3 regions of the Dickeya aquatica genome follow, and region 3 is predicted to be linked to each of the others. Evidence: predicted binding sites of a transcription regulator. Region 3 holds the regulator's gene; each other region holds the start of a gene.
The links. Region 3 encodes PhoB, which activates phosphate uptake and scavenging genes when phosphate is short. Its sites were predicted from a motif close to CTGTCATAAAACTGNCNNAT; they were not measured.
Positions count from the first base shown of each region.

Region 1: a site for PhoB is predicted at 1,408-1,427, ahead of pitA (inorganic phosphate transporter PitA). Genes of this name have one in related genera too.
Region 2: a site for PhoB is predicted at 1,654-1,673, ahead of glpT (glycerol-3-phosphate transporter). Genes of this name have one in related genera too.

Region 1 is NZ_LT615367.1:61,324-64,590, forward strand. Features, by position in the region: gene DAQ1742_RS00275 (BaiN/RdsA family NAD(P)/FAD-dependent oxidoreductase) at 1-1,081, opposite strand, end outside; gene pitA (inorganic phosphate transporter PitA) at 1,498-3,003, shown strand; gene uspB (universal stress protein UspB) at 3,143-3,267, opposite strand, start outside.
Region 2 is NZ_LT615367.1:4,182,481-4,185,747, forward strand. Features, by position in the region: gene glpA (anaerobic glycerol-3-phosphate dehydrogenase subunit A) at 1-1,445, opposite strand, end outside; gene glpT (glycerol-3-phosphate transporter) at 1,754-3,103, shown strand.
Region 3 is NZ_LT615367.1:3,244,760-3,248,026, reverse strand. Features, by position in the region: gene DAQ1742_RS14780 (SbcC/MukB-like Walker B domain-containing protein) at 1-35, opposite strand, end outside; gene sbcD (exonuclease subunit SbcD) at 32-1,264, opposite strand; gene phoB (phosphate response regulator transcription factor PhoB) at 1,694-2,383, shown strand; gene phoR (phosphate regulon sensor histidine kinase PhoR) at 2,411-3,267, shown strand, end outside.

The DNA of each region.
Region 1 (3,267 bases), 1.3 Mb from region 3:
GCCCCGGCACGTTGCGCGCCTCCATGGTTTTGGAAGACAGCTCATGCGTATCCACGCCGCCCAGCGTCACCTCGGCGGTGCGATAGCCTTCGGTGCCGTTAGGTTGCACTCGCCACTGTTGCAGTGTGGTTTCCACCCCGGCCTGCTGTGATGGGCTGAGTTGTTTTAACGTCACCTCCGGTAATTGTCCCAGTGTTTGCAGACATTCCACCAGCCGTTTGGGCAGCCACTGCGCCAGCGTGTTTTTCAGGCTTTGGTTCGGGTGCGCCTGACGTTCAGTGTTTAAGGATGCGCTGAGATCAAGGTGGGGAAGCAGGTTGATGCTGACGAACTCGCCCGGCTGCCAGTAGCTTGAGATTTGTAAAATAGCCGGGCCGGATAACCCACGATGGGTAAACAGGATGTTTTCCCGAAAGAGGGTGCCATCATCTGTGCTGACCACCGCCGGAACAGAAACGCCGGAAAGGGTTTGTAATTGCTCGAGCAGCGGCTTGTGTAGCGTAAATGGCACCAGCGCGGCGCGGGTTGGCAACACGTTGAGGCCGAACTGTGTCGCCAGTTGATAGCCAAACGGTGTGGCTCCGAGTCCGGGCATCGACAAACCGCCGGTTGCTACCACCAATGCCGGTGCCTGCATCACGCCCTGAGCGAGGGTTATCTGAAACTGGTCTGTTTTTTCTACCGAGATGACCTCGCTGCGTAAGCGCAGTTTGACGTTGCCTGCATCGCATTCTTTCAGCAGCATATCGACGATTTGCTGGGCGGAGTCATCACAGAACAGCTGGCCGAGGGTTTTTTCGTGCCAGGCGATACCGTGGCGATTGACCAGACTGATGAAGTCCCACTGGGTATAGCGGGCGAGGGCGGATTTGCAAAAATGCGGGTTATGCGACAGGTAGGCCGCAGGCTCGGTGTGCAGGTTGGTGAAATTACAGCGCCCGCCGCCAGACATCAGGATTTTGCGGCCTGGTTTTTTGCCGTTATCGACCAAGGCGACCCGGAGCCCTTGCTGGCCTGCCTGCGCGGCACAAAATAGCCCGGCGGCTCCGGCTCCGATTACGATAACGTCAAATTGTTCCACATCACTCTCCCCTGGGTGTTATCGCGCAATCACTCTTGCGATGCTATCAGTCACGTTGGCTATGTTATCAGCCATACAGGTATTTATGGTTATCTTGCTGCCCACTGAGCGAACAGTACCGCAGCGGGCGGCCGATTATAGCCTGCTCATTCGGCAAGTGGCAGGTGGGACGTCGCCTCTTACTGGCGCGACCTGACGCTCTTTGCCGGATTCGGCGGTGGGTTTCGCGCAGGCGGTGGATTTATTAGAGAGTTCGCTGATTGAAAACAATAATGTGTTGATTTTCATTAACTAAATGGTTTTCCGGCGCTAAATTGGCGTAAATTAAGTCAAAAAAAAGTCATATTTTGCTTTTCCCGTTTCAGCTTGTCGCCGATAATGCGCCGCGTTCATGACCACTACATGGCCTAACACTTATGCTACATTTATTTGCCGGGCTTGATTTCCACACCGGTCTGATGCTGGTACTTGCCCTGCTTTTCGTTCTGTTCTATGAAGCCATTAATGGCTTTCACGATACCGCCAACGCGGTAGCCACCGTTATTTATACCCGTGCGATGCGTGCCCAACTGGCGGTTGTCATGGCGGGGGTATTTAATTTTCTCGGTGTGCTGCTGGGGGGCAGTGTCGCTTATGCCATCGTACACTTGTTGCCGACCGACCTGCTGCTGAATGTCAGTTCAGCTCACGGGCTGGCAATGGTGTTTTCCATGCTGCTGGCGGCAATTATCTGGAACCTGGGCACCTGGTATTTCGGCTTACCGGCTTCCAGTTCCCATACCTTGATTGGTTCGATTATCGGTATTGGTCTTACCAATGCGCTGATGACCCATACCTCGGTGGTGGATGCGCTTAATCTGCCCAAAGTTATCAGTATTTTTCTCTCGCTGCTGGTGTCTCCTGTGGTTGGGATGATCATGGCCGGGCTGGCGGTGTATTTGCTGCGCCGTTACTGGAGCGGCAATAAAAAACGCCAGCGCGTGCACCTGACGCCTGCTGAACGTGAAAAGCAGGACGGCAAACGCAAGCCGCCTTTCTGGACACGTACTGCGCTGATCCTCTCGGCGGTGGGGGTGAGCTTCTCTCACGGCGCTAACGACGGCCAGAAGGGAATTGGCCTCATCATGCTGGTGTTGATTGGTGTCGCGCCTGCCGGGTTTATGCTCAACATGAATGCTTCTGGCTATGATATTAGCCGCACGCGTGATGCCGTGGTCAATTTGCAGACATATTATCAATCCCATAGTGCTTCGCTGGCGCATGTGATTGATTTGTCTCAGCCGACCATTCCTGCCCCGGAAGCGGTGATCCCGTCTACCGGGAATAAGCCGGATTTCCACTGCGATACCTCACGCGCGATGATAGCGATCGACAGGGCCTTGGTGTTGTTAAACAACGTTAAACACTATGAGGAACTGCCCGCGGACGATCGCGCCCGGGCTCGCCGGTTGCTGATGTGCATTTCCGATACGCTGGATAAAGTGGCGAAGCTGCCAGAAACGTCGGCAGATGACAAACGCCTGCTGAATAACTTGCGCAGCGATCTGCTCTATACCGTGGAGTACGCGCCGATTTGGATTATTGTGGCGGTGGCGCTGGCGTTATCACTGGGCACCATGGTCGGCTGGAAACGCGTTGCCGTGACTATCGGTGAGAAAATTGGCAAAAAGGGCATGACATACGCCCAGGGTGTATCGGCGCAGATGACCGCGGCGGTATCGATTGGTATTGCCAGTTATACCGGTATGCCGGTTTCCACCACCCATGTGCTTTCCTCTGCGGTGGCGGGCACCATGATTGTTGATGGCGGCGGCGTGCAGAGTAAGACGGTGAAAAGCATTCTGCTGGCCTGGGTGTTTACCCTGCCGGTATCGATGCTGATGTCGGGGATTCTCTATTGGCTGGCGCTGAAACTGGTTTAACGGTTTTCGCGTGAGTCTCGTGAAAAAGCGACCGTGAGGTCGCTTTTTTTATGTCTGGCCCTTTCCCCTCAACCTTAACGGGGAAGCATTACCATCATGACCCGCACCGGGTGGGACAACCCTGTGTTGTCGCCCGTATTCAATGCCAGATGGTTAACGCAATGAGGCTGATAACCACCAGGCCGCATAACGCTGAGGTTAAAATAAACTGACCGCGTACCCGCGCGCAGCGGCGGATAAAGGCCGGGTCATGGTGGTCAAGGT
Region 2 (3,267 bases), 940 kb from region 3:
CCCGCCGCCCGGCAAGCGCATAATTCGCCCTGACAGGTACCCATGCCCACACGGGTACGGCGGCGTAAATCGGTCAGATTATTAACCTGAAGGGATTCCACGGCATAACGCACCTCACCCGCCGTCACCGCTTCGCACTCACACACCAGGCTGCTGTCTACCCGCTGGCCGGAAACCAGTGTCGCCGCCCGCTGGCCATGACGATAAATCGCCGAACCGCGTAACGGTGCAGACAACGGCGAAGCCGCCTGGGGCTTATCTTCTGACGGCATTTCAGAGCCGGGCAGCGGGGTTGACGCCGTGGTGCACGATGCTCGATGGCCCAGCTTTTCGCAGACTTTATCTGTCACCCATTCGGCCATCAGGCGGTAGGTCATCAGTTTGCCGCCGGTGATGGTGACAAACCCTTCCAGACCGTCACGGCTGGCATGATCAAGCAGCACGATCCCCCGGCTGACGCTGCGCCCGGACGGGTCATTGTCACTGGCAACCAGCGGGCGAACCCCGGCATAGGCGCGTAAAATCCGGGTTTGCGCCAGTTGCGGAGCCAGCAGGCTGCCTTCACGAATCAGGGTATCGACCTCTTGCGGCGTCACCTGCATGTTATCTATCTGGTCATAGTCGATACGGGTCGAGGTGGTGCCAATCAGCGAGATGGTATCGCCCGGCACCAGAATGTCGGCGTCCGCCGGTTTGCGGCAACGGTTGATGACCCGGTTATTGATGCGATGCCCCAGGATCAGCAGTGTGCCTTTGGCCGGGAACATCCGCACGCTCAGGTCAGCATATTCGGCAATACGCTGCCCCCAAATGCCGCCTGCGTTGACAACCACCTGTGCATATATTTCACTGGCAACATTGCGTTTATGGTCGAAAACGCGCACACCGGTGACACGACAGCCCTGACGGATCAGCCCAATAACCTCATGATAGGTCAATACTTCCGCCCCATGCTCACAGGCGTCAATCATGTTGGCAGCCGTCAGGCGAAAGGGGTCTACCGTACCATCCGGCACCCTGACGGCCCCGATCAAATCCGGGTTTGCCGCCGGTTCAAAGCGTAGCGCTTCTTGTGGGTCCATCGCTTGTGCGTCAATCCCCGCCTGCCGGCAGGCATCGATAAACTGCGCCTGATACTCGAGAGAATCTTGTGGCAGCGTTAAAAACAACCCATCGGTAGGTTCAATACAGTGGCGGGCAATGCGGCGTAAAATCCGGTTTTCCTCAATACACTCACGGGCCGATTCCGCATCCGTCACCGCATAACGCGCCCCGCTGTGCAGCAACCCGTGGTTACGTCCGGTTGCCCCGGTGGCGATATCATGCCGCTCCAGCAGCAGGCAGCGCAGGCCGCGTAGTGCACAATCGCGCGCCGTTCCTGCCCCGGTCGCCCCGCCGCCAATAATGACCACATCGGTTTCCCGCCGTAAGCCTGCGTTTGCCATGTCTGTTTTACCTCGGTTGGATCGCGCCCGTATCGGGATATTGAGGCAAAGTAAGACATAAACCCACACAACAATGATTGATAAAGAACAAAAACACTCAAAAAACGAAAACAAAGCGCCGTCTTAAAAAAGAAAATGTGACTTGAATCACTCAAATTTGAAAAATGATTATTTCAATTATGTTATCTAAAGCTCAAAATGACGCACTTCGTCATAAAAGTGTAACAGTTGCGCGTTAACTCACACCAAAGTGCGCGCATATTCGATACGCTTACGAGCGTTATAGAAAATAACTATCGGGGATTTTTATGCTGAGCATTTTTAAGCCTGCGGCGCACCGGCCGCGAGTGGCAGAACACCAGGTCGATCCACTCTATCGTCGTCTGCGCTGGCAAATATTTTTGGGTATCTTTTTCGGCTACGCGGCTTACTATCTGGTCAGAAAAAACTTTGCTCTGGCGATGCCTTTTCTGGTTGAGCAAGGTTTCTCTCGTGGCGATCTCGGTTTTGCGCTCTCCGGCATTTCCATCGCCTACGGGTTCTCCAAATTTATCATGGGAGCCGTGTCTGACCGCTCCAACCCACGAGTGTTCTTACCCGCAGGCCTGATTCTGGCGGCGGCTGTGATGTTGCTGATGGGCTTTGTGCCGTGGGCCACCTCCAGCATCATGGTGATGTTCTGCCTGTTGTTTGTCTGTGGCTGGTTCCAGGGGATGGGATGGCCGCCGTGTGGCCGTACCATGGTGCACTGGTGGTCACAGAAAGAGCGTGGCGGTATCGTTTCTATCTGGAACTGTGCTCACAACGTCGGCGGCGGTATTCCACCGCTGCTATTCCTGCTGGGGATGGCCTGGTTCAACGACTGGAAAGCCGCGCTGTACATGCCTGCTTTTGGGGCCATTCTGGTGGCACTGTTCGCCTTCGCCATGATGCGCGACACCCCGCAGTCTTGCGGCCTGCCGCCGATTGAAGAGTACAAAAACGACTACCCGCCGGATTACGACGAGAAAGCTGAGCAGGAGTTGACGGCAAAAGAGATCTTCATGCAGTACATTTTCCCGAACAAGCTGCTGTGGTATATCGCCGTTGCTAACGTGTTCGTGTATTTGCTGCGCTATGGCATTCTCGACTGGTCGCCAACGTATCTCAAAGAAGTGAAGCACTTCGCACTGGATAAATCCTCCTGGGCATACTTCCTGTACGAATACGCCGGTATTCCGGGCACGCTGCTGTGTGGCTGGATGTCTGACAAGGTGTTCAAAGGCAACCGTGGTGCCACCGGCGTGTTCTTTATGACGCTGGTGACTATCGCTACTGTCGTTTACTGGATGAACCCGGCGGGCAACCCCGGCGTGGATATGGCCTGTATGATTGTCATCGGCTTTTTGATCTACGGCCCGGTCATGCTGATTGGTCTGCACGCTCTGGAACTGGCACCGAAGAAAGCCGCAGGGACAGCCGCTGGTTTCACCGGCCTGTTCGGGTATCTCGGCGGCTCGGTTGCAGCGAGCGCCATTGTCGGCTACACCGTTGACTACTTTGGCTGGAACGGCGGCTTTATGGTGATGATTGGCGGTGGTGTGCTGTCGGTTATCCTGCTGGTGCTGACCATGATCAACGAAACCAAGCATAAAGCAGAACTGGCAAAACGCGCCTGATTCTGTTGCCCCGCCGTGATGTTATGGCTGTTATTCCGGCCTGACATCATGGCTGCCGCCAGCGCCCCTCGCGCTGGCGGGTCTTAGCGTGATAACGCTTACCCCGGCAATACCCTATTGATTACAACAATCACATTTTCACCATCAGGTTTTACCCTACACAG
Region 3 (3,267 bases):
TTGAGGTTTTTCAGCCGCAAACTGAGGATTTTCATGCGCCCGCCTCCTGACGTTGTTCGTCAATGTCCTGCAACACCTGACCAAACAGGTTGCGCAGCCGCTGCCGACGTTCGTCATCAAGTTCAGCTTCTTGTGCCAGCCTGCGTTCGAAGACTTCGGTCGGTTGCAGTTCATCGAGCGTTTCGGTGTCGAGCTGTACCAGCATTTGCTGCTGCTGTTCCCGCGCCCGGCGTAGCAACAGCACATCGACATGCACAGAGGCGGTCAGCGTTTGAATATGCTGCTGTATGTCACTGAGGTAATCCTGCGTGGCGATTTCAATATCCAGCCAGACCGGCTTTTCACCCTGATAGTCACGAAAACTGGCCAGTCGCCGCTCGATTTCCGCCAGATTGCCTTTCACCAGTTGCATCGGCTGTTCTGCCGGGATGGGCAAGGTGCTGACATCCTGTAGTTTCCCTTGTTCAAAATGCACCAGATACACGGATTTTTCGTGGTTGAGCTCATCAAAACTCAGTGCGATAGGCGAGCCGCTGTAACGAATGTGCTCACATTGCGCGACCCGCTGTGGCCGGTGGATGTGACCCAGCGCAATATAGTCTGCCGGGGGGAAAGCTTGTGCAGGAAAGGCATCCAGCGTACCGATATAGATATCACGCACCGAATCTGAGGTGGCAACGCCCACCGTGGTGAGGTGCCCGGTCATAATAATCGGCAAATGTTCCCCAAGCGTTGCTCGTAGCGTGCAAGCATGCTGATAGCACGCTTGATAATGGCTGGCGATAGCATCCTGTAACGCTTGCTGTTTTTGCTCACCGGATTGCCCGGCTTTGCTGGCCAAAAGATCGCGGGCACGCAGAAACGGTATCGCGCACAAAATGGCTCCAGGCTCACCGGCACGATTATTCAGTACTAAGATGTGCTCCTGGATATCGCCATCAAAGCCGGCAATCACCTGGGTATTCAGGCAGGCGAGCAGCGAGCGGGATTCATTCAGCGTGGCGACGGAGTCGTGATTACCACCGGTGATGATGACCTGACAACCGGTAGGCTGAAGGGCTACCACAAACTGGTTATACATTTCGCGGGCATAACTGGGCGGTGTGCCGTTATCGAACACATCGCCTGCTACTATTAATGCGTCAGCCTGATGCTGTTCTACCTGGCGAACCAGCCAGTGCAGGAACGCCTGATGTTCAGGTGCCCGGCTGCGGGTGTAAAAGTACTGACCGAGATGCCAGTCAGACGTATGAATAATTCGCATGTGACTCCCTGCAGGTGAGTACAAACCACACCTTATTGCTGCCAAGGCTCGGGGGCAACAAGGTGTAACGACAGTGGCGCTAACCATTTTGTTCTGACGGTGTCATTGTTTTTACGGTGCCGTTTAAAGCGCCTGACGATACGCCGTGTTCTTATCATCGGCGATTATAGGCAGTCAGTTTAGGGCATGTCCTTTAATATCTTGCCTGAACAGGGTGGATTTGCCCGCTTTGCGAGCGGTTTTCCATGTTTGCGCCGGATATGCAGGCTGATAGTGGGGATGTGATGACCACGATATTCGCGCCAGGTTGCCACGCCATGAGCCGAGGGCAAGTGAGCAGGGCGGGGCTGGATTTTTCATAAATCTGTCATAAAACTGACGCATAATGCACACCGCATGCTACCCGTGACGATTAACGGCAGGATTGATATGGCAAGACGTATTTTGGTGGTGGAAGATGAAGCACCGATTCGTGAGATGGTGTGCTTTGTGCTGGAGCAGAACGGCTATCAGCCGGTTGAGGCTGAGGATTATGACAGCGCCGTTACCCGGCTGACCGAACCTTACCCTGAACTGGTGTTGCTGGACTGGATGCTGCCCGGTGGTTCTGGCTTGCAATTTATTAAGCACATGAAACGCGAAGCGCTGACCCGAGACATTCCGGTGATGATGCTTACCGCCCGGGGGGAAGAAGAAGATAGGGTACGCGGGCTGGAAGTGGGGGCTGACGACTATATCACCAAGCCGTTTTCGCCCAAGGAACTGGTGGCGCGGATCAAGGCGGTGATGCGCCGTATCTCCCCGATGGCGGTGGAGGAAGTTATTGAAATGCGCGGACTCAGCCTTGACCCTTCCTCGCACCGTGTGACAACACAAGATCATGCACTGGATATGGGGCCGACCGAGTTCAAGCTGCTGCATTTTTTTATGACGCACCCAGAACGGGTATACAGCCGTGAGCAGTTGCTCAATCATGTCTGGGGCACTAACGTGTATGTTGAAGATCGTACTGTTGATGTGCATATCCGCCGCCTGCGTAAAGCACTGGAAACCAGCGGGCATGACAAGATGGTACAGACTGTTCGGGGTACCGGATACCGTTTCTCAACGCGCTATTAATCGCGCCTTTGGTGGAGAACGTCGGTCGTGCTAGAACGTTTATCCTGGAAAAAGCTGGCGCTGGAGCTGGCTTTTTTTTGTTTTCCCGGTCTGCTGTTAGGGCTGTTTATCGGCTATCTGCCCTGGTTTTTGCTGGCCTCGGTCATCAGTGCATTGTGCTGGAATTTTTATAACCAACTGCGTTTGTCCTACTGGTTATGGGTGGATCGCAGCATGACGCCGCCGCCTGGCCGCTGGAGCTGGGAGCCGCTTTTTTATGGCCTGTATCAAATGCAACTGCGTAACCGGCGGCGGCGGCGAGAATTGGCCTTGCTGATAAAGCGCTTTCGCAGCGGGGCTGAGTCATTACCGGATGCTGTGGTCATCACCACAGAAGAGGGCAGTATTATCTGGTGTAACCGGCTGGCACAACATCTGCTGGGTTTTCGCTGGCCAGAGGATAATGGCCAGAATATCCTCAATTTGCTGCGTTATCCTGAATTTACCCAGTACATGCAACAGCAGGAGTTTAGCCGCCCGCTGACGCTGACGCTGAAAAATGCCCACCATGTGGAATTTCGTGTGATGCCCTATTCCGAAGGCCAATTACTGATGGTGGCGCGGGATGTGACGCAGATGCACCAACTGGAAGGCGCACGGCGCAACTTTTTTGCTAATGTCAGCCACGAGTTACGTACACCGCTCACGGTATTGCAGGGCTATCTGGAGATGATGAGCGACGAGTCGCTTGAGGGCACGTTACAAACCAAAGCCCTGCACACCATGCAAGAGCAGACTCGCCGTATGGATGGGTTAGTGCGCCAGTTGTTAACGTTATCGCGTATTGAAGCTGCCGCAGCGATTGATCTTACCGAGAAAGTGGATATTCCATTGATGCTGCGCTT